Regions from separate parts of the Kurthia sp. Dielmo genome, predicted to be linked through region 2. Evidence: riboswitches for the same ligand, from Rfam matches in the RefSeq annotation. Region 2 holds a riboswitch; each other region holds the start of a gene.
What was found. Region 2 has a riboswitch for lysine ahead of KTHG_RS19870 (amino acid permease). Riboswitches for the same ligand answer to the same signal wherever they lie in the genome.

Region 1 (8,019 bases), on a different contig from region 2:
AGGTTATCTTTTTTTATGGAATTTAGTCGATAGTCTTGTTATGCTAGTAACGAAGTGAGGGATTAATAAATGAAAGAAAAATTCGCAATTTCTGCGAGCCTCTTTGTGGTAGCACTCCTTTTTATTGGGGTAGGAGTGATTGAATTTTTTGCCTTAAAAATTTTAGGTTTGCAATATACATCCTTATGGATGGGTATATTATTCATTGTATTATATGGTGTATTTGATTTTATTATTGCCTTTTTTATTGGTGCGATTCCAAGTGTATTAGTGGAACTCGAACTATTAGAAAAACAATATCAGGCAGGACTTGATTTCGTCATTGATTACATATTAGCTTTATGTTTAATTGGGCTATTGGATGCCTTTATGCCATCAATTTCTATTACATTGTATGGCACGTGTATTTTTGCGCTCGTAACGGCAATCATTCATTACAAGATGAATATTCATGATGATGTAGAATCTTCATCAAAAGCTTAATGAATACAACCTCCTTTTATGGTAAAATATTACATAACGGGAGGTGTTTTTATGAATAAATGGCTGAAGAGCATTGTGTTTGTAGGAATAGGTGGCTTATTATTCTTTACGGTGAATTATTTGTTTTTCCATAGTGAAGGACAGATGAGGACGAGCATCACACAAGAAAATATTGTGCAAAAGAATGATACGTACTATTTAGTCGTCGATGATGAGTCATATGAAATCGACGAGCAATTTCAAAAGCGTATTGATACAACGGATACGATTGAATATGATATAGATTATACATATAATTCGCTGTTTCAACGTGGCAAAATTGTAGAGCTCCATAAAATTGGAACAAATTATAACAAATAAAAAACGAGAAGCGGCTACTTGTGCGCTTCTCGTTTTTGCTTTATAGCCAGGATTGATAATGTCGATTCCCATAAATATAAAGCTTTTGTGTCGCAATAATCCGTTCGATTAAGATAATAATGCTTTTAAAAATAGCATATGATGCGACAGATGCTTGTTCTTTTTTACCGTGTCACGGTTTGGTCAACAGCTATAAATTGTAATTGACTAGCTGTTGTAGGTGAATGCTCAGCGATGGTTTGATAGTACGCATGACTAAGCATTAAAAAATACGAAAAAAAGAGCAAGATCGTTGTTCAACGTTTCAAAAAACATTTCTCCTTCAGATGGTGATACATATATGTACGTTTAAAAAGTAAAAAAGTTTCAATTTAATACATTAGGTGGAGGCATTGTATCATTATCATCATCTGGTAATTTCAAATAGCGTTTTAAATCACTAGCCGCACTGTTTAAAGTTTGTTGGATACGCTTGCCTAGCTTTAAAATCGCTGGTGTAATATCACTTTCTTGCCAAATCGTTAATAAATGCTGCTGGAAAGCAACATAGCCAATAAAATCCATCATTCGATTTTGCACCGACTTATAAATGATTTTTTGACTCGCATCATCTGTCATTTCATTATGTAATAGGGTTAATTCAAAGCAAAAATCAAACATTTGCTCACACTTCTCTAAGGTCGCTTTGTATTGTTGCAGGGCATACCAGCTTTGAGACGTTAAATACACCTCACCCATTTTTTTTCGTAAGTTTTCGCGTGCTTTATGTATGTCATTCATAAGATGTTGCATTGCGTCAATGTGGCTTCCAAACGTCATATTATCACCTCACTATATCGCTATTATAACAAGCATTTTAGTAAAATCACATAAAAAGCTTTTCACTTTTTTATACCCTTTCTCATACATGATTAGACATACTATCTTTTCATGTATCTATTAATAAAATAAGTATTAAAGACTATCTATTGTATGGAACCTTGTCATCTTGTCCGCAAATAGAGAATATTTTACAATAAAATAAAATATTAAATCTTATACAAAATAGGGAGGTGTTTTTATGAAATGGAAAAGACTCATCGCTTCTACCATTTTAGCCTTTATGATGTCATCAGCAATCACCTTACAGCCTGTGCAAGCTGCAACGTACCAATTGAAAAATGGTGTATTGATTGATGCAACGACGAAAAAAGTAGTAAAAGGATATGCATTCTACAAAGGAAAATTGTATAAGGACGGCAAATTAAATAAAGGATATGTTTATTGGAATAACAAATTGTATCGTAATAGTGTATTAAATACGGGCTATGCCATTGTTGGCGAAGGAAATTTAATGCGTCTTTATTATGATACACAGCTAAAAAGTGGTACGAAAAAAGCGCGTAATAATACACTTCTATTTAAAAATGGCTTTTTAGCGCAAGGGAATGTACAGACAAAGGACTTACAGTATTTATATGTGGATGGTCGTTTAAGTAGCGCGGATGAAAAGGTATATCAAAAAGCGGGCCTCTACTATTTATATGAAAAAGGCCATTTATCGACAGGTGAAAAAATGGATGCTACAAAGCAGTATTTATTTAAAGATGGCAAGTTAGATACTGCGGCACCGACACAACTAAGAGATGGTCATTTATTTGTAGAGGGTCGTGCACCACAAGGAAGCTATCTATATGAAGGAACACTTTATTTTTATGGTAAGGTAAGCCAAGAATTAACGGATTATAAAGGCCTTTACTATTATAAGGACGGCAAGCTTGCGGATGGTGATGCGAGCCCGTACCCAGTGAAATTCAATCAAGGCGTGCCTATAGTGACGATTGACTCGGTTTCGATGCTTGATTTGAATCGTCTTCAAGTGCTTGGAGAAGATACGAGTTGGTTATTGAAAGAGCAAATTCGGGTGAATGGGAAAAACGTAAAAGGCAAAGGTTATATACAAAGTGAAGAGGATAATTCTGTTTGGTTATTGAATACACCTGTAGCACTTGATGAAGACATTGCCATTCAAATTGGTAATCAAAGCTTTACGTTAAACTATGATTTAACGCAGGCGAGTTTAGCACTTGCGAATGATACATTTGAGCCGGGTGAGGAAAATACGTTGGCGTTGCAGATTGGTGCTACTCAAAAGAGTGTCAAGGAGTGGAAAGGAGCGGGCTATGATATAAAATTTACAGCACAGCAAGCAATCTTTCCGGAAGGCACCACCTCGACAACAGGGGAACTTGCTACGACGAACAAAGGGGTGTACCCACTTCATGTAAGTGTCGAGAAGAATGGTAAGAAGCGCGAGCTAGATACGAAAATTCGTTTTACTGCTTACAATCCAAAAGAGGAAGTAGCAACAGATGAAATTTATCTAAAAGTTCGACAAGATTACTACAACTATCAAATGACACCAACTAAAACATTAGTTGTCGGTGAACTAGGCTATGTTTCTACTGCACAGTTTGCTAACCCAGGGCTCCGTGTGAATGGTGCAAATCTAACCTATACAAGCTCGGATACGTCTGTTATTTCATTCCGTGACGAGGATCTACAGGACGCTAGTAGTGAAGATTCACTGCCTATTATTGCACCACATTTAGTAGCGAAAAAGGCAGGGAAAGCAAAAATCACAGTCAAGGCTGGGAACTATATGCAATCCTTTACAGTGAATGTGGTGGATAGTAAGCGGAAACTAACAACGATTACGGCACCGAAAACGTATAAGGCCTATATAGAGAAGGATATTAACCCACTCGCTGTTTCAGGGCTTCGTGCAACACAAAAAGACCAATACGGAGACCCTTATTACAAGGCTACAAATAAATCGATCATTCAGTATCCAAAGACAATCTCATTCCGCTACGCACCGATAAAAACATTTACAGGCGCTGAAGTGTATACGTCATTAACGCCAATTACTGCCGGTCAAAAAGGAACGATTTATTATAAAAATGCGAGTGGGAAAACACTTGCACAGACAGTACTGACGACGAGTAAGCTTCCAGCAAAGGCGGAAATCGACTTTAATAATTTAAATGATTTAACATGGCACTATGAAGATGTGAATGGAAAATACGCGGGTGAGGTACCAAAAGCAGATGTTAGTGGCTATAAAGTACGCTATAATCCAGCGATGCTATCGATTGATGGTGGGACAACTGGTGAGTATACGATTGGACGTATTAACTATGCACCAGTGACATTTTTACGAAATGGCTATACAACGGTTTATATTTACGATAAAAATGATAAATTAATTCGTACGCGAACAATTTATAGCCCGGCAACGAGACCGGCAATTACAAGCATTGATACAAAAGATGTACCCACATTAACAGCTCCGGCAACAATCGGCTATAAGGATGTACTTTATACGTCAGAGGAAGCCGGGAAAGATCCAAAAGTAGAACGCTTTACACTATCTCAAAATAGTAATGCGACGGTTCGAATGACTCAAAAAGCGCGTGAATGGGCAGATGCAGAGGAATATGAAAATACCGTTCAAGCAGGTGATTTGTATTTGGACTATGATGAAAATGGCAAATTTTCAACAGGGGATAGACCGGTTCTAACAGTAACAGCAGACAATGCTACAGACTATGCCCTCAATAAATGGCAAATCAACGAAAAAGATACAATCTATATTCGCTATGGTAATGTCATTGAAAAAGAAATAAAAATTAATTAAATACGAAGGAATGAAGTCATTTATGTGCATGATTAGGTCGTAAATACCGAAATTGTTTAGAAAAATAAAAATATTATGACAAATTATATTGACATAAAAACAACATTCCTGTATATTTAGTCTCATAAATTAGAATAAATGCCTCACAGCTTCGTGAGGTAGAGGCGCGATAAGTCAAGATACAATCGATGAGCTAGAGAAGAGTTATGAAACGATTGATGAGGGACTATCGCCGAAGTGCATGACGATTTCTCAACATCATGTGCTGGGTCTGCAGTGAACAATTGCAGGACTGTCTCGCTTGAGTTTCCACCTTAAGTGAGTTGTGCTATCTCAATTTGGAATGTTGTGAGGATTCTGGGACTAAAGATAATTTAGGGGCCTGAGTTTACCTCAGGTCCTTTTTTGTTTAGTCCTAATAACTAATTAATGACAAAAAAGGAGAGAGTAGGATGAAGAAAACAGGATGGTTAGTAGGCTTAATGCTTGTACTCGTTCTTGCGTTAGCAGGATGTGGCGCTTCAGATTCTGATAAGTCAGAATCTTCTGGTGATTCAAAGGATACATTTACAGTAGGGATGGAGGCAGGTTATCCACCATTTAACTGGACACAACAGGACGATTCAAATGGCGCCGTGAAAATTAAAGATGGTTCTGAGTATGCGGGTGGTTACGATGTTGCGATCGCACAAAAGGTAGCAGATAAATTAGGTAAGGAATTAGTTATTGTGAAAACAGAATGGGATGGACTTGTTCCCGCATTAACTTCAGGTAAGATTGATGCGATTGTAGCAGGTATGTCGCCAACAAAAGAGCGTTTAAAAACAATTGATTTCTCAGATGTGTATTACACATCTAACCTTGTAATGGTTGTGAAAAAAGGTAGTAAATATGAAAATGCTACGTCATTAGCAGATTTCAGCGGTGCTAAAATCACTGCACAATTAAATACATTCCATTATTCAGTAATTGATCAAATTAATGGTGTGAAAAAGCAATCTGCCATGGATAACTTTCCGGCAATGCGTGTAGCACTAGAGTCAGGTAAAATTGATGGTTACGTTTCAGAGCGTCCAGAAGGTGTATCTGCAGCAGCCGCAAACGATAATTTTGCAATGGTTGAATTTACAGATGGCTTTAAAACAAGTAAAGAGGATACAGCAATTGCAGTTGGCTTACAGCAAGGCAGTGATTTAAAGGCAAAAGTAAACGAGGCGTTAAAAGAAATCTCTGAAGACGATCGTACGAAGCTAATGGATGAAGCAATTGCAAATCAACCAGCAGCAAAATAGTTGCTTGTGAGGAGGAATATTGATGAGTTTAGATTGGTTTATAACCATTATTACGAATAACTGGCCGATGCTTTTACGAGGCGCTTGGATGACCCTAGTTATTTCAACACTCGGGACACTTATTGGCGCATTAATCGGTTTGATTATTGGCGTCATTAATACAACTCCGAAAGCACAAAAGGGCGGTCAAAAAACATTTTTAGCGATTGTAAATGGCTTATTACGTGTCTATGTGGAATTCTTCCGTGGTACACCGATGATTGTACAGGCCATGGTTATTTTCTACGGCACACCGCTTATCATGCAATGGCTTAAAGCAACAATTGGTACGGATTTCGGCTTTAATGGCGATATGAATGCGACATTTGCTGCAGTCGTCATTGTGTCATTAAATACAGGTGCCTATATGGCGGAGATTGTACGAGGCGGCATTATTAGTGTCGATAGGGGACAATTTGAAGCGGCACGCGCAATGGGGATGAATCATTGGACGACGATGACATCTGTTGTGTTACCACAGGTGCTGCGTAATATCTTACCGGCAACGGGTAATCAATATATTATGAATATTAAAGATACGTCGGTATTAAATGTCATTACCGTAAATGAGCTGTTCTTCCAAACAAAAACGATTGCGGGTGCGAACTTCCGTTACTTCGAATCATTCTTCATCGCGTGTATTATTTATTTAATTATGACACTGACAGCGACACAGGTGCTTCGTTTCTTCGAGCGTCGTTTAGAAGGCAAGGCCAATTATCAAATGCTTGATGAAGCGGGCATTATGCGTCCGAAATCACGCGAGTAAAGGAGAGAGAGTATGGGAAACGTTATTGATATTCAGCATCTATCAAAATCCTTTGGTTCGCATGAAGTTTTAAAGGACATTAACTTTTCTGTTGAAAAAGGAGAGGTCGTAACGGTTATTGGTTCATCAGGCTCTGGTAAATCAACATTACTTCGCTGTATTAACCTACTTGAAATACCTTCAGGTGGCGAAATTATTTATCACGGTGAAAATATTTTACAAAAGAAAAATTTGAATGATTACCGTAAGCATATGGGCATGGTATTCCAGCAGTTCAATTTATTTAATAACTGGGATGTTTTAAATAACTGTACTGTAGGGCAAAAGAAAATTCTGAAGCGTTCAAAAGCGGAGGCCGAAGAAATTGCGTTGAACTATTTGAAGGTTGTTGGCATGGATCGCTATGTGAAGGCGCGTCCTCACCAACTATCAGGTGGTCAAAAGCAACGTGTAGCAATTGCGCGTGCGTTATCGATGTCACCAGATGCACTTTTATTTGATGAACCAACATCTGCGCTAGATCCAGAAATGGTCGGTGAAGTGTTACGTGTCATGAAGGAGCTTGCACAGTCGGGATTAACGATGATTATCGTGACACATGAAATGGAATTTGCACGCGAAATTTCAGATCGAATTGTTTTTATGGATAAGGGGTTAATTGTAGAAGAAGGCTCACCGGATGAGTTATTTAATAATCCAAAGCATGAGCGGACAAAAGCCTTTTTACAACGTGCACTCAAATAAATCATGAAGAAGCTGTCTTTTTGGACAGCTTCTTTTTTGTGCAGCATGTATACGATTTCGTGCTATGCTAGATTTGGAGGGGACATAGCGATGAAAAAGTATAAGGTATTGCTTCTCATCTGTTTCACACTATTATTGGTGGCTTGTGCAGATGAAAAAGTGTCTGTTAAAAAAGATGTGACAATGAGTGCGGTCAATGAGCAAGAATATGAGGAGCTAGGCACTGTCCAACTAGATGAAAAACCAGCAAGAGAAGCGCTTCAAAAAGTATCATTGTCATTAACGATTGAAAACTTTGAGCAATTACAGAATGCGAAATTAGCTGTCGATGATAATGCACGTGCATTGTTTGGTAAAAGCTATTGGTTTGGGTCGTATACATTGAATGAGCATCACTATGAGGCTGTATTTTATGTGCAACTTGATAAAGAGACAATTCAACAGCAACTAGAGGACATCAACTATAAGGTGACCTGGGAATATCGCGGGGATACAAAGCAACAAGTGGGGGATTTTGGAGCGAAGAAATAATCGAAAGCTCATCTCCACTGTAGTGTAACCGGATGGCAGTCATTTTGTATAGATAAGGTTTCTGAGAAATCATTCGTTTTTATCGGGCATTTTTTTATAATCGACGCTTTTGTAACGGGTTT
Region 2 (8,019 bases):
ATTTAAATCTTTTCCTTGTGCGATATATGCGCGACGGAAGCGGTAATGACTTGCGGCCATCCCAATCCAAGCGATAAAGCCACACATGCCAGATGAAGATAACAACCACATATATACTTCACCTGTTCCGAAGAATGATGTTAGGAACGCTAGGCAGGCTACTAATACCGTTAATACTAATGCAGCTACTGGCACGCCTTTACGATTTAATTTTAAGAAGATTTTTGGCGCTAAGCCGTCTTTTGCTAACTGCCATAATGTACGTGATGATGCGTATAAGCCAGAGTTACCTGCTGATAAAATCGCTGTTAACACAACCGCATTCATTAATGTTGCCGCAAATGCAATACCCGCATTTTCAAATACTAATGTGAATGGGCTAATCGCTACATTGTCATCAGCATTCACTAAGCGAGGGTCTGTGTAAGGTAATAATAAACCAATCGCGAATAACGCTAGAATATAGAATAATAAAATACGCCAGAAAATAGATTTCACGGCTTTTGGAATTGTTTTTTCAGGATCTTTTGCTTCACCAGCAGTCGCACCAAGTAATTCTGTCCCTTGGAATGAGAACCCTGCTGCTAGGAAAATACCTAGTATTGCGAAGAAACCACCGTGGAATGGACCGTCACCTTCAAAGAAGTTTGTGAAGCCAACCGGTGCTTTCCCACCGATAATACCAAAGATCATTAAAAATGATACGATTAAGAAAATGATGATCGTTGCGACTTTAATAAAGGCAAACCAATATTCACTTTCACCAAATGTGTTTACTGATAAATAGTTCAGTAAGAAAATAATAATAAGGAATGCAGCACTCCAAATATATGAAGGTGTATCTGGGAACCAATATTTCATAACAAGTGCTACGGCCGCTACTTCTGCCGCGATTGTTACTGCCCAGTTATACCAATAGTTCCAACCTAATGCGAATCCAAGTGATGGATCAATAAAACGTGTTGCGTATGTGCTCGTAGATGATACTGGCATGTAAGCCGACATTTCACCAAGGCCGGTCATTAAGAAGTACACCATCACACCAATTAAGGCATAAGCTAAAAGTGCGCCACCAGGACCTGCCTGTGCAATCGAGTTCCCACTTGCTAGTAATAAACCTGTCCCAATCGTACCACCAAGCGAAATCATCGTGATATGGCGCGATTTAAGACCACGGCTCAACTCGAGCTGTTCTGTATTGTTGCTCATAAAAATTTCCTCTTTTCCTATTGCGTATCAAGGTCTAACAGTGGTTTTTCTGAATAAAAAAACCCATTCTAGAACTTTCTCTAAAATGGGTTGTATGTATACAGTAGTCCCACCAAACTTAGATTAAAGATAGCTCAACACGTTGTTACGTGACAGTTCTGCACCTATTAAGCGACAGCCCCAGCATTCAAATGATAAAAGCATTTGAAATACTTCGGCAAACGTTCCTTTCTCATTTTGTCAGTAATGCTTTCTCATCTCGAAAATGATACTAATAACGTTCGCGACCTCTACCTCACCTTTTTTGCTGGATGAGGCATTGCAATATTCTTTTTAATACTCGTTTCATTCTAATATAAAACACAATTCACTTCAAGACTTAATTGACATTAAAACTTATGTAATCCTCTAATAATTTGTTTCTATACTTTACTTGTCGAACCTGTTACGCTTAGTTCAATTCAGGAATAGGAGGAGGAATATGGAACAATCACATTTTGAAACTTCACGCAAATGGACGAAGGCGACCTGGTTATTCGTACTAGGCATCGTTTGTATTTCCTTTACGATGCGCTCCCCGATAACATCAGTCGGCCCAATTGTCGAAATTTTACGTGATAACCTACATATTTCAAATGTTATAGCAGGCTTCATTACGACGATTCCGCTTCTAGCATTTGCCGTCGTCTCACCAATCGTTCCAAAGGTATCTCGCCGAATTGGCATCGAGCGTACTTTATTTATTGCGATGTTCATTTTAGCAATCGGCGTTATTTTACGCTCGCTTGGCAGTAGCACGATGCTCTACATCGGCACAGTGCTAATCGGTATCGGTATTGCATTTAGTAATGTATTGATGCCAAGCATCATTAAGCTTCGCTTCCCGCTTCAAATCGGGCTACTGACAGCCATTTTTACCGTTTCGATGAATGTAACAGCAAGTCTAGCAGCAGGTGTAAGCTATCCAATCGCAACCACAGCACTTGGCTGGCAAGGCACGCTATCCATTTGGCTTGTTTTTATCATTATTGCGATTATCGTGTGGCTACCACAAACGAAAAAGACGGATCATGTAAATGCAGCCAATCTTTCAGGTAAGCCACCGAAAAAGAAAATTTGGCAATATCCACTGACATGGGCTTTGACCTTTGCGATGGGCTTTCAGTCATTTTTATTTTATACGACCGTCGCATGGGTTCCGGCAATGCTTACCGAGCAAGGAATGAGTGCGAGTGCATCGGGTGCAATGTTCTCTGTACTACAATTTTCACAAATTCCGATGACCTTTATCATTCCCATTTTAGCAGGCCGTACACGCGACCAGCGCCCACTTGTTGTGATGTTTTCACTGTTTTATTTAATCGGTTTTGGTGGTCTCTTACTTGAATGGACGAGCCTCACATGGTTGTGGATGATTTTTCTAGGGCTTGCGGGTGGTGCATCGTTTGGTATTTGTATGATGTTCTTCTCTGTTCGGGCACGTAACGCCTACGAGGCAGCGGAGCTATCTGGCTTCGGGCAATCCATCGGTTATTTATTAGCCGCAACCGGTCCGGTATTATACGGCTTCGTACATGATTACGCTGGTGGCTTCCATAGCGCGAACTTTGTTTACTTAGCCGTTGCGATTATTTTATTCTTCTTCTCCTATGCGAGCGCGAAAGATCGGTATGTAACAAATGATTAATACATGCGGTGTGACGTTTAAATGTCACACCATTTTTTATTTCGAATCATTTATTTAAAAAGCCACATCCTGCTAGAAAGCGTCTTTTGCATACGACTTATTTTTTAATAAGTGTCAGCGCTATGTATATGAACCTAGTGAAACGCTAATCATTTGTCCAAATAGCATTTCATATCAAATAATTATGTTTTTTTCGGTTGATACGTACAATAACTTTGTACAGCATCTTATCAAAACCGGACAAAGAAGGGACGTTTTCAGCCCATTTTTCACGAGTTCGGGTCTATTTTCGGCCTCTAAGGGTTCTCTTTCACTTAGAAAAAACGTGCTGCATGGCGCATTTTTGATTCATTTCAATAAATGACATGCTAGACTGACCAAATCCGATTTTTCGTGCAAAAACAACCCTCGGAGAGCCTGAAAACACCTGTTTTTGCCGAAAACAACCGAAAACGGGCCTTTTTCATATCTTAAAAATAATAAACATCTATGAAAAAATCGCAAATAAAAATTTTCGTTGACAGCTTTCTGCATGATGCTTATTAAAACTCTCTTTTTACGTACGAAAATAGACGTAGTTTGGCACTTATTTAGAAATATGTCGTAGCCAAAACCCGCTCCTTGAGGCAATCAATGATTTCTGACAGTGCATAAAAAAATGAGCCTGGGGCAAAACATGTCATGTTCTTTTGCGTTCGCAATGAAAAACCGGAACCGCGCCACCGCGCGATTCCGGTTTTTCTTATGCTCATATGAGAGCTGATTTCTACACGTATGTCAAAGCCTCATTTCGTTATTTCACAAAGGCTTGTTCATTTTTCATAAAGGCATCCTGTACCATGTAGTAGGATGGTTTCAGACGATAAATCGAGTTCGGCTGCTCCCAGTTTGCCCATGTATATTGTTTGAACGGACTAATCGTATTGCCTTTTTTTGCTGGCAACGTTTGGACAACTTTGTCCTCATCATTCATAAAGGCAACACCTACGTGAATGCCGTCTACCTTTTCACGTGCCTTATAATCTGGCTTATCAATATCGCCAATTACTTCCTTCAAACTTGGGTCTGAGAAACTCATGAGCATCCACGGCACACGTAGCTCAATAAAATGCTCTTCTTCATTTATATTAAAATCAACAAGAGAATTATAGTCTTCTGCTTCAGGATTCGCATTGCCTTCAAGTAATTTGCCCGTTTCATACCCAACGAATGGGATTTTTCTTTCGTTGTTGGGATGTTTAGTTCATTGCTTAGTACATAATTAATTTTCGTAAAATTTCCTGTATTTTTTTCAGGATGATACGTAATATTTTCTGGATCGTATTTGCCGTAATACAGTGCATAAATATCATACTGTGTATCGACAAGTAGACGAGCATTTTTCGCTGATTTTAACGGTGCGATAAACTCGAGTCCATTTTCAGTTTTCAACTTATAGTTATTAATCTTTGTATTACCTTGCGTCTGCTTCGTATCAAGCATGAGCATCGGATACCCCTTCGCATCAGCACTCATTTGAATTTTATAATACACATAGCGCTCATCATGCTGCATCATGAGTGACTTGATTGGCCCACTTGACTCATACATGGTCTTTGCGCCTTCCCAGTCACGATCATCCCCATCGACCTTCACCTTTAATACATCAAAGCTCAATAAGCCAAATTGCTGCTCACTCGTCTGTGCATTTGACCAAAATGGACGACGATCTGGGTCATCTAAATCCATCGTATTCCACGTCCGCTTAAACCATTCATCCTGCCAGGTAAAGATTAAGCCGCCCATCATATCCTCATGTAAAATATCTTCGAATAAATGAACGAGTGTCTCGCCCTGTGCAGTTTCAGACATATGCCCCTGATTCCAACCATTGACGTTATTATGCGTTTTCCCTCGTGATGATGGAATCCCAAACTCTGCGATTAACACCGGCATATCATGTGCTGCATGTAAATCCTTTAAATATGCTGCATAGTTATTTTTCTTGCCACGAAAATCGATATAATCATTGTATTGGTAATTCAGCGATTCAGGATAATACGGATACACATGATAGCTTGCGAATTGCTGTGTTTTCGTTACGTCCCCTTTTAAATGAATAACATTCGGATTGACGGATACTAAGTCCTCCTCTGGATCAGGCTCCTCAGGATGCTCCAGTAGATCTGTCGTCACCCAGTTTGTGAAGCTTAGTGGACGAACCCAGTTATACTTATCTTTTTCATATTTTGCGACATAATCTAGATTTTCAGCAATCCAATGTTCAAATGGCGATGCACCCTTTGTATATACATATGTGCCTTTATAGTCGCCAACTGCTTTGTTTTTCTTATTCGTTGACTTCACCATCACTGGGTCCCACTCAATACCAAGCACCCAACCGATGACATACTCTGACACATCGGCTGTATAGGCCCCTGTTGCATGCCCCTTTTTATAAGCAATCATTTCATTGCCATGAAGAATATCGACGATGTGGCGAATTTCATCACGGAACTCCGTTGTCGCCTGCTTGTCAAAGACATTACCCTTATGAACAATTCGTTCCTCATCAATCCACGTACCATGCAGCAAATAAAGCTTTTGTTCGTGTGCTTCGTTATAACGCTTCAATGCATTATAAAACCCTGGTGGTTGCACCGTATAAACACGCATCGTATTGGAGCCAAGCTTACCAATATCTTGGAACCATTTATAATATTCATTTTCCGTAATCGCTGCCTGTCCAGGGAACGTACCGGGTTTTCCCATCCCTACATTGACGCCTTGAATTTTCATTGACTGCCATTTTCCATTCACTTGCACCTGCATACCATTGTCATGAATGCGCGACACATATTGAACTTCCTTTGGTTTTTTGAGGGCCGCTACCTTTTTATTTTTTTGTGCGGTCGTTTGGGCGAGTACCTTTTTCATCATCGGTACATATGCATCCCAGTAGAAGCCCGTTTCCTTACTAAAATGACTAATCCAACTATTCAATGTCTCCACACCAAGGAATTGATAGTAATTCGGCACAGACGGTGTTACATTGAATTGCCCCGCAAAGTAATACGCTGTCGCATTGTTCATCGTCATTTTATTAACAGCGACAAATTTTGTTGGCACACCATGTTCTTTCATTAACTGCTTCCCTGAATCCGTTAAATCCCAGTGGAAGTTTGCGAGTGTCGCTTCTGCTGATTCACTTTCAACAATATCAAACCAGCCATTAAATGCGACGGACTCTGTTAAATCAAATGCTTTTTGACCCGCTTCGGTGTACTTCACCGTAAGTTTACTAGCCACATCCTTGTCATCCTTGAGAATAAAGTATTTCTCTTGTTCCTCATTCACAAGCACAAAGCCAGCGCCACTATACGGCCAATTCTTTTCGTTCTTTAACCAGCTCGGCATATCCGGATTGTCGAGTGATAACTCATTAAAATGACGGCCAATCCAGCCAGACGAATGAATGCCAAGTACACTGCTCATATGCTCACGTACCTCGGTCGTTGTTGGCGATGCGAGTGTATTAAATTCCGTTACAAGCGTAACCGCCTTATCATCTTCAAGACGTTTAAAAACCGCATTCCATTCATCCATCGTCAGCCCACCATCGAGCTTTTTCGGCTTAGCCTGTCCTTGCTTCTCCTCATAGACACCATATGTATCTGCAATATAAATCAAATTCGTATCGTCATATGATGTCGGGAGTTTCCCTACAGGCTGGTCCTGCTCAGGATGATAGCCAAAGTAATCTGTTAGGGCATACGGTTCTCCCTTATCATTTACATATTTCTCTGCTTTTAATAGCCAGTTTAACCCCTGATGCTCTTGATACTCTGTCGTTGCAACTGTTTTATCGATAATCGCAATCGAGAGTTTTTGGTCACTTTTCAATTGCCAGCCCCCAAAAATCACAAGTAAAAGCGCTATGGCCGCACCAAAAATAATCAGTAATTTTTTCATCGTCGCATCCCCTTATAAGCCTTTTCGAACCATTTCGCCCCAGCTACTTTTACCGCGAGCATAATTCCACAAGCCGAGTAGACGGAACCATAATGTACATGGTTTATACCAAAAGATTTCAGTGATGGCTAAGACGAATAAGCGCCAAATATCTTTTACTGATATGTAACGCTTCATTAGCCATGACTCCATAATGACAGATACCATCGAAAATAGTGCGCCATTGATAACGAATAATAAGAGTAATAACAACGCAAACTCTAAATACACACCACCTGTGAAAAAGGCGAAAATCACATATAAGTAGCCCGCAAATTCGATAATCGGTCCTAAGCATTCGATAAATAAGAAATACGGAAAGGCGATAAAGCCTAGCTTACCGTATTTGGGATTTGCGAAAATTTGTTTATTACGCCATAAGCTTTCCATTAACCCTTGATGCCAGCGACTACGCTGACGCTTCAGCTGCTGATACGTTTCAGGAGCCTCTGTCCAGCATACTGGATACGGTAAAAACTTAATTTTTTTAGACTTTTGTTTTTTGCGAATCAAGCGATGTAGACGCACGACAAGCTCCATATCCTCACCGATTGTATCCCGCAAGTAACCCCCTACTTCGACAACTTCCTTTTTCGAGAAAATACTAAAGGCGCCAGAAATAATAAACACCATATTGAAGCGACTAAATGTAATGCGCCCCATAAGAAAAGCACGGAAATATTCGATAACCTGCATCATCACAAGCGGCTTATCCGACATACCATAACGCATTAATGTCCCCATTTGAATATCTGAGCCATTCGCAATTTTGACATTACCACCTGCCGCAATGACATTCGGGTCCTTCACAAACGCCTCCATCACTTGTACAAGCGATGTTTCCCCTAAAATACAATCGCCATCAATCGAGCAGAAGTACGGATACTTTGATAAATTAATACCACTATTTAATGAATCTGCTTTTCCGCCGTTTTCCTTATCAATCATTAAAATACGTGGATCAATCGTTGACTGATAAACACCGCGCACATCCTTCGACGGCAAGGTTGTCTGAATAACACGATGCACTTTTTTCATTTTAAAATGCGTTATCGCTACTTCTAACGTATCATCCTTTGAGCCATCATTTATAATGATGATTTCATACTCGGGGTAACGACTACTCAGCAGTG
Region 3 (8,019 bases), on a different contig from region 2:
ATGCCTCTGGACTATCTTGACGTTTTACTTTAACAGTAATTGTTTTTTGTTCTGCCATGATTAGTGAGCACCTCCTGTGTAGTCACGTTTACGAGGTTTGATCATAGAGCAATCAACTTCTTCGTAAGTGATAATTGGATCAAATGACGGTGTGAATTCAGCAATTGTTGTTTTTAAGAAGTTCTCATCGTCACGTTCAGGGAATTCAGGTTTGTAGTGAGCACCACGAGATTCATCACGTAGTAACGCACCTTTTGTAATTACGTTTGCAAGCGCAAGCATGTTACGTAATTGACGAGTAAATTGAACACCTTGGTTAGACCATTTAGCTGTATCATTTACGTTGATGTTGTTCCAACGTTCTTTGAATTCAGCTAATTTTTCAAGTGTTTCTTGTAATTGTTTGTTGTAACGAACAACTGTTACGTTGTTTGTCATTAATTCACCAAGCTCTTTGTGAAGAAGGTAAGCATTTTCGTTACCTTTATCCATTGAGATAACTTCATTCCATTTAGCTTGTTCTTCGCGAACTGCATCATCATAAATTTTAGATGGAAGGTCTTCAACGTGTTTGTCTAAACCTTTAATGTAGTTAACTGCGTTTGGACCAGCTACAGTACCACCGTAGATAGCTGAAAGTAATGAGTTAGCGCCAAGACGGTTACCACCGTGTTGAGAGTAATCACATTCACCTGCAGCGAAGCAACCAGGGATTGTTGTATGTTGATCGTAATCTACATATAAACCACCCATAGAATAGTGAACTGCTGGGAAGATTTTCATTGGTACTTTATGAGGATCATCACCTACGAATTTTTGGTAGATTTCAATAATACCACCAAGTTTAACATCTAATTCGTGTGGATCTTTGTGAGATAAGTCAAGGTATACAACGTTTTCACCGTTAATACCTAATTTTTGGTTGATACATACGTCGAAGATTTCACGAGTCGCAACATCACGAGGTACTAAGTTACCGTACGCAGGATATTTTTCTTCTAAGAAGTACCAAGGTTTACCGTCTTTATAAGTCCAGATACGGCCACCTTCACCACGAGCAGATTCTGACATTAGACGTAATTTGTCATCGCCAGGGATTGCTGTTGGGTGGATTTGAATCATTTCACCGTTTGCGTATTTAGCACCTTGTTGGTACACGATAGATGCTGCAGAACCAGTGTTGATCATTGAGTTTGTTGATTTACCGAAGATGATACCAGGGCCACCAGTTGCCATAACAACTGCGTCACCACGGAATGCACGGATTTCGTGAGTTGCAAGGTCTTGTGCTTTAATACCTTTACATACGCCTTGTTCATCTAAGATTAGGCCTAGGAATTCCCAGCCTTCGAATTTTGTAACTAAGCCTTCTACTTCCCATTTACGTACTTGTTCGTCAAGTGCGTATAGAAGTTGTTGACCAGTTGTTGCACCAGCGAACGCTGTACGGTGATGCATTGTACCGCCGAAACGACGGAAATCTAAAAGACCTTCTGGTGTACGGTTGAACATAACGCCCATACGGTCTAGTAAGTGGATGATACCAGGTGCTGCTTCACACATTGCTTTTACTGGTGGTTGGTTTGCTAAGAAGTCACCGCCATAAACAGTATCATCAAAGTGGATCCAAGGTGAGTCCCCTTCACCTTTAGTATTAACGGCACCATTCATTCCGCCTTGCGCACATACAGAGTGTGAACGCTTAACCGGAACTAATGAGAATAATTCTACTTCTGTGCCCATTTCAGCAGCTTTCATTGTAGTCATTAAGCCGGCTAAACCGCCGCCAACAACTAGAAGTTTGCTTTTCGCCATGTTTTTTCTCACTCCTCGTTCAAATAGTAGTTAGCGTTTTCAATAAATTAGCTTATCGATTAAACGAAAGCTAAAATTGCCATTACGCCTACTACAGATAGCAATACAAAGAAAATCATTGTTACCCAAGTTGCAACTTTTTGAGATTGTTTAGATTGTGTAATACCCCAGCTAACTAAGAATGACCAGATACCGTTAGATAAGTGGAATGTAGCTGCGATGATACCAACAATGTAGAATGCTAACATTGCTGGGTTTGATACGATGTCAGCCATCATATCGTAGTTAACTTCAGCATCTGCAAGCGTTTTTTGTAAACGTGTTTGCCAGATATGCCAAGCAATGAAAATTACTAAGAAAATACCTGATAAACGTTGTAACATGAAGAACCAGTTACGTGTTGTACCAAAACGTTTTAGATTTGATTTTGCAGTAAATGCAATATATACACCATAGAATGCATGGAACATTAATGGAATATAAATTACAACCCATTCTAAAACTAATAAGAATGGCATTTTTTCAACTAAGCCTGCTGCTTCGTTGAAAGCTTCTACACCTTTAGTAGCTTGGAAGTTGACTAATAAATGGAACACTAAAAACAGACCTACAGGAATTAAACCAAGTAGTGAATGTAGTCGACGCCAATAAAACTCTTTTTCTTTCGCCAAGACTGTTACCCCCCTCAGTACTTAAAACTTGCAGCACAAGATTAACCATCGTTAGATTCGCTAACGTATGGTTTCACTACAAGCTTTATCATGGTACAATATTATGACAAGTTCATTGTACTCTCATAACTATTGAGCGTCAAGGAAACCAAAGCAATTTCAAAGCGTCCTATACGTGTGGAAACCGCTATAAATGAGTTGAATTATCTATTTCGAGCAAATATTTTCTATCTCATTCAAATTTTAGACAAATTTTAAGAAAGAAGTGGTCATATGTCGCAAGAATTAACACAAAATGTTTCTGCGTTTGGCTACGAGCTTATTCGAGACCATATTCTGTCTTCTATCTTAGGTAAAAATGAAGAAGATATTCTCTACTGGGCTGGTAAAGAGCTAGCACGCAAATTCCCCGCTACGACACTAGAAGAAGTATTACAATTTTTTGCAGATGCTAGTTGGGGCACCTTAACACTTGATAAACAATCAAAAGATGAAGCGTTCTTTACATTATCAGGTGCTGAAGATTTACTACATATTACACATCGTTGCTTCCGCTTAGAAGCTGGCTTTTTAGCTGAGCAGCACCAAAATATGTCTGGACTTCTTACAGAATGTCTAGATGATAAGCATGAACGAAAAAACAGCGTAACCTTCCATGTAAAATGGGATTTAAAAGATCCAATCGAACGTTAATTCCTTCAATGCTCAAAAAAAGGATTGCGAAAGCCGCAATCCTTTTTTTATATAATAAAATGACTGATTTATGAAAATAATCGTTTATTATTGATGCCTTTCATGTCATTTCATTTTTAAATAGAAGAAACTCAAAATTTTTAGAGATTTCTGTTCAATTTCCACTTGGATAACTGGACATTTGCCTACACAAAAGACTACTCTTTTTTTTATTTCTTTTCCGTTTAAACTTCTACTGAAACTTTACTTAATTCAAATTCCTCATGTAGAGCATTGGCTGCTTTTAACATATCTTCATGCGCTACTACGACCGACACTTTGATTTCAGATGTACTAACCATCTTCACACCGATGCCTTCGCGGTATAGACGGTCAAACATCGCCGCCGCAACTCCTGGATTAGAGGCCATACCTGAGCCAACAATCGATACTTTTGCTAATTGACTCTCATGCTCGATATGGTCATAGCCTAATGTACTTTTATGTGCTGCTAAAACGGTTAATGTCTCTTGTAACTGTGATTCTTTAACAGAGAATGACACCGTTGGACTGCCTTGTGCGACAAGCGCCTGTACAATAATATCAACATTGATATGATTTTTAGCTAATGTTGTAAAAATATTGGCAAGTGAGCCAGTATAGCTTTCATTATAATAAACGGTCATACGCACGATTTGCTCTTCAAAGGCAACTCCGCGCACTACTAGATTTTTTTCCACTATAACTTCCTCCTTCAAAATCGTTCCCTCAACTTCTTCATAACTCGAGCGAACAGTCATCGGCATACGATGATTTTTAGCGACCTCCACGCTACGTGGATGAAGCACACCCGCGCCTAAATGTGCGAGTTCAAGCATTTCATCATAAGACATCTCCTGTAGCTTACGCGCGCCTTTAATATAGCGTGGGTCACTTGTATACACGCCGTCCACATCGGTGTAAATATCACAGCGTTCTGCGCCAAGAGCTGCCGCAAGTGCCACCGCTGTCGTATCCGAGCCACCTCGACCGAGCGTCGTAATATTCCCTTGTGCATCAATGCCTTGGAAACCCGCTACAACAGCAATTTTATGCTCATTTAATGCTTGCTGAATCGTTTTTGCTTGAATGTTTTCAATACGTGCATTGCTCGGTACTTGCTCCGTCACAATGCCCGCTTGCCACCCTGTAAAAGACTGTGCTTCAATGCCTAAAGATTGAAGCGCCATCGATAATAATGAAATTGTCACCTGCTCACCTGTTGTTAGCAGAACATCCATTTCACGTTTTGAAGGAGTCGTTGCTATCTCATTTGCCATTGCGACAAGTTGATCGGTCGTTTTCCCCATTGCAGATACAACGGCCACAATGCTATGACCTTTTTTATATTCCTTTTGAATTCGCTGTGCTACGTGCTGAATTCGTTCTGTTGTCGCTACCGAAGTACCGCCAAATTTTACAACTAAAGTACTCAAATTTATTCGCTCCCCACATATTGTCTATGTCAGGCAGTCAACATGAATCAAAAAAAGGCCGACCTAAATTTTAGGCCGACCTTCGCATGTACGTTCATCGTTCGAACATTCATGTGTGATAGCCCTCCAGAACCATTGCTGATTCTGACAATTCCACATTTCTTAAATGTAGAACCAACAGTTAGAAAGAATAGATTTCCTAACCATTTCGGCGGCCTCCCCTTTCAACACTCCTCACCGGTTCTATCCAACCTAAGAATGTTTACTATTAGAGTTCCGCGCCTCTATCATCACTAATCTAGTGATTTCATTTGGTGCTTTAACATTATCACAATATTTGGAAAAGGACAATTATTTTTTTGAAAAATACGCAATTACGGTATTACTCAATGATTTTGGTAGTCCAGCTTCTACTAATTGTGCCTCATCTGCTTCTTTAATTTTCTTAATCGAGCCGAAATGACGCAGTAGTTGCTGCTTTCGCTTTGGACCAACGCCTGGTATCTCATCTAATACCGACGTAATCGCATTTTTTTGGTGCAACTGACGATGGAACGTAATCGCAAAGCGGTGCACTTCATCTTGTATACGCTGTAATAAATAAAAGGCCTCACTATTATGCTTGAGTGGCACAAGCTCCGGTGGCATACCGTATAGCAGCTGCTTCGTACGGTGCTTATCATCCTTTGCCAGACCCACAATCGGAATATCGAGCCCTAGCTCATCCTCTAGCACCTCGCGCACGACCTCCATTTGCCCTTTACCACCATCTGTGACGATTAAATCAGGCCAAGGCTGGTCATCACGTAGCATCCGTGTATAACGACGACGTACGACCTCACGCATCGCTCCGTAATCATCATGCGCCTCTGCCTGCTGAATTTTAAATTTACGATAATCCTTTTTACTCGGCTTACCGTCAACGAATACAACCATTGCAGAGACGGTATCGGCGCCAAAAATATGTGAGTTATCGAAGGCTTCGATGCGCAGCGGTGTAACGATTTGTAATGCATCCCCTAGTTCCTCACAGGCTCCAATCGTGCGCTCCTCTTGACGCTCAATCAGCTTAAATTTCTCATCAATCGAGTTTTGCGCATTTTGCGTCGCAAGCTCTAGCAATTCTTTTTTCTTACCCTTTTGTGGCTGTAGTACAGTAGCATGCAGCGCCTCTTCTAGCATCTTCGCATCAATTTGTTGTGGGACGAGTATTTCCTTCGGTAGCAAATGCCCTTTTTCATAAAAGCGCGCCACAAATGTTAAAAATTCTTCTTCCGGCTCTCCGTAGGACGGGAACATCGATACTTCACGCTCGATTAGCTTGCCTTGACGTACAAAAAAGACCTGTACACAAATCCAGCCCTTATCGACCGCATAACCAAAAATATCGCGATCTGTGAAGTCATTAATAATAATTTTTTGATGTTCTACAACTTTTTCGATATGCGCAATTTGGTCTCGAAATTCCTTTGCTCGCTCAAAATCAAGCTGCTCAGAGGCCTCATACATTTTCTTCGTTAATTCTTTTTTGACATCATCCTGCCCACCCTTTAAAAAGCGTGAAATTTCCTGCTTCATGTCATCATAGGTTTCCTTAGGAATGTCTTTGACACAAGGCGCAAGACACTGGCCAATATGATAATAGAGACAAACGCGATTTGGCATCGGATCACATTTGCGTAATGGATATAAACGATCTAGTAGCTTCTTCGTTTCAGCAGCGGCATAGCCGTTTGGATAAGGACCAAAGTATTTTGCGCGGTCCTTTTTCACTTTACGCGTAATCATTAGGCGTGGATAGCGTTCATTTGTTATTTTCAAATAAGGATATGTTTTATCATCCTTCAGCATAATATTATATTTTGGGTCATGTAATTTAATTAGATTAAGCTCTAGTAAAAAGGCTTCCATATCCGAGGATGTCATAATGTATTCAAAATCGACAATTTCACTAACTAAGCGCTCCGTTTTCGCATTATGTGAACCGGTAAAATACGAGCGCACACGATTTTTTAAAACTTTCGCTTTCCCTACATAAATAATCGTTCCTTGGCGGTCCTTCATTAAGTAGCAACCCGGCTTATCCGGTAAGATGGCGAGCTTTTGTTTTAATAAGTCATTCAACGACGTTCCCCCCTCATATACTCATTATACAAAATCGAACAGGCGTTCACAAAAAAAGAGCGCTTATGCCGTAGCACAAGCGCTCTTCTTTCTATATGTTGTTGCTTATTAAGCGTGTTTTGATACGAATTCAGCTAAAGCTTCTTTTGGTTGGTAACCAACAACTTTATCTACTAATTCGCCATCTTTGAATAATACAAGTGTAGGAATTGACATAATACCGAATTCAGCAGCTGTTTGTTGGTTTTGGTCAACATCTACTTTTACGATTTCTGCTTGTCCTTCGATTTCAGGTGCTAGTTCTTCAAGAACTGGCGCGATCATTTTACATGGTCCACACCAAGTTGCCCAGAAATCTACTAATACTAAACCTTTTTCAATATCGCCATGGAATGACGCGTCTGTTGCATGTTTAATTGCCATAATTATATAGCCTCCTTAGTTCTCATTATCGAAAGTTTAGCACATTTCAAGGGTGCCTGCGACTTTTTTGCTTGATATAAAGATATATCCGCATAATCTAGCGAATGAATCTTCCGGTATCTCTTTTATCCAATGCGGATTTCCTATAAAATCGTCTCTTTCATATCTTTTTTAATACAAAAGAGGAACCACATTGCTGTGATTCCCCAGTGTTTTTAAAATTACGCGTTCACTTGAAGCGCTTTAACTTCTTCGATTAGAAGAGGTACTACTTCGAATAAGTCGCCTACGATTCCGTAGTCAGCTACGTTGAAGATGTTTGCTTCTGGGTCTTTGTTAATAGCAACAATGACTTTTGAATTCGACATACCCGCTAAATGTTGGATTGCACCAGAGATACCTGCAGCGATATAAAGGTCTGGCGTTACAACTTTACCTGTTTGGCCGATTTGTAGTGAGTAATCACAGTATTCTGCGTCACATGCACCACGAGATGCACCAACCGCACCGCCAAGAAGATTAGCAAGCTCTTTTAATGGTTCGAAGCCTTCAGAGCTCTTTACGCCACGACCACCAGAAACGATTACTTTCGCTTCTGAAAGGTCAACGCCTTCTGTCGATTTACGAACAACGTTTTTCACGATTGTACGTAAGTTTGTAATATCTACTGATAATGCTTCAGCAGAGCCCGACTTCGATGCATCTTTTTCAAGAGGCTCGATGTTATTCGGACGTACAGATACTAATAGTGGAGAGCTTTGAGATTCCACTTTTTCAAACGCTTTACCAGAGTAGATTGGGCGGATAAATTGTGCGCTATCGCCTTCACCCTCGATTTT

Region 1: another riboswitch for lysine. It lies ahead of KTHG_RS12910 (transporter substrate-binding domain-containing protein); the one in region 2 lies ahead of KTHG_RS19870 (amino acid permease).
Region 3: another riboswitch for lysine. It lies ahead of KTHG_RS07690 (aspartate kinase); the one in region 2 lies ahead of KTHG_RS19870 (amino acid permease).

Annotation. Positions count from the first base shown of each region.
Region 1 covers NZ_HE578959.1:353,240-361,258, reverse strand. Annotated here, with positions in the region: gene KTHG_RS12930 (YrvL family regulatory protein) at 70-483, shown strand; gene KTHG_RS12925 (hypothetical protein) at 535-843, shown strand; gene KTHG_RS12920 (hypothetical protein) at 1,210-1,662, opposite strand; gene KTHG_RS12915 (hypothetical protein) at 1,904-4,522, shown strand; lysine riboswitch at 4,674-4,861, shown strand; gene KTHG_RS12910 (transporter substrate-binding domain-containing protein) at 4,975-5,814, shown strand; gene KTHG_RS12905 (amino acid ABC transporter permease) at 5,837-6,622, shown strand; gene KTHG_RS12900 (amino acid ABC transporter ATP-binding protein) at 6,635-7,366, shown strand; gene KTHG_RS12895 (hypothetical protein) at 7,457-7,897, shown strand.
Region 2 covers NZ_HE578966.1:46,233-54,251, reverse strand. Annotated here, with positions in the region: gene KTHG_RS19870 (amino acid permease) at 1-1,209, opposite strand, end outside; lysine riboswitch at 1,332-1,510, opposite strand; gene KTHG_RS19865 (CynX/NimT family MFS transporter) at 1,691-2,896, shown strand; gene KTHG_RS21995 (hypothetical protein) at 3,690-3,974, opposite strand; gene KTHG_RS19860 (hypothetical protein) at 4,019-6,847, opposite strand; gene KTHG_RS19855 (glycosyltransferase family 2 protein) at 6,860-8,019, opposite strand, start outside.
Region 3 covers NZ_HE578957.1:554,377-562,395, forward strand. Annotated here, with positions in the region: gene sdhB (succinate dehydrogenase iron-sulfur subunit) at 1-58, opposite strand, end outside; gene sdhA (succinate dehydrogenase flavoprotein subunit) at 61-1,815, opposite strand; gene KTHG_RS07680 (succinate dehydrogenase cytochrome b558 subunit) at 1,875-2,486, opposite strand; gene KTHG_RS07685 (YslB family protein) at 2,760-3,179, shown strand; gene KTHG_RS07690 (aspartate kinase) at 3,404-4,633, opposite strand; lysine riboswitch at 4,745-4,928, opposite strand; gene uvrC (excinuclease ABC subunit UvrC) at 4,985-6,757, opposite strand; gene trxA (thioredoxin) at 6,866-7,180, opposite strand; gene KTHG_RS07705 (electron transfer flavoprotein subunit alpha/FixB family protein) at 7,402-8,019, opposite strand, start outside.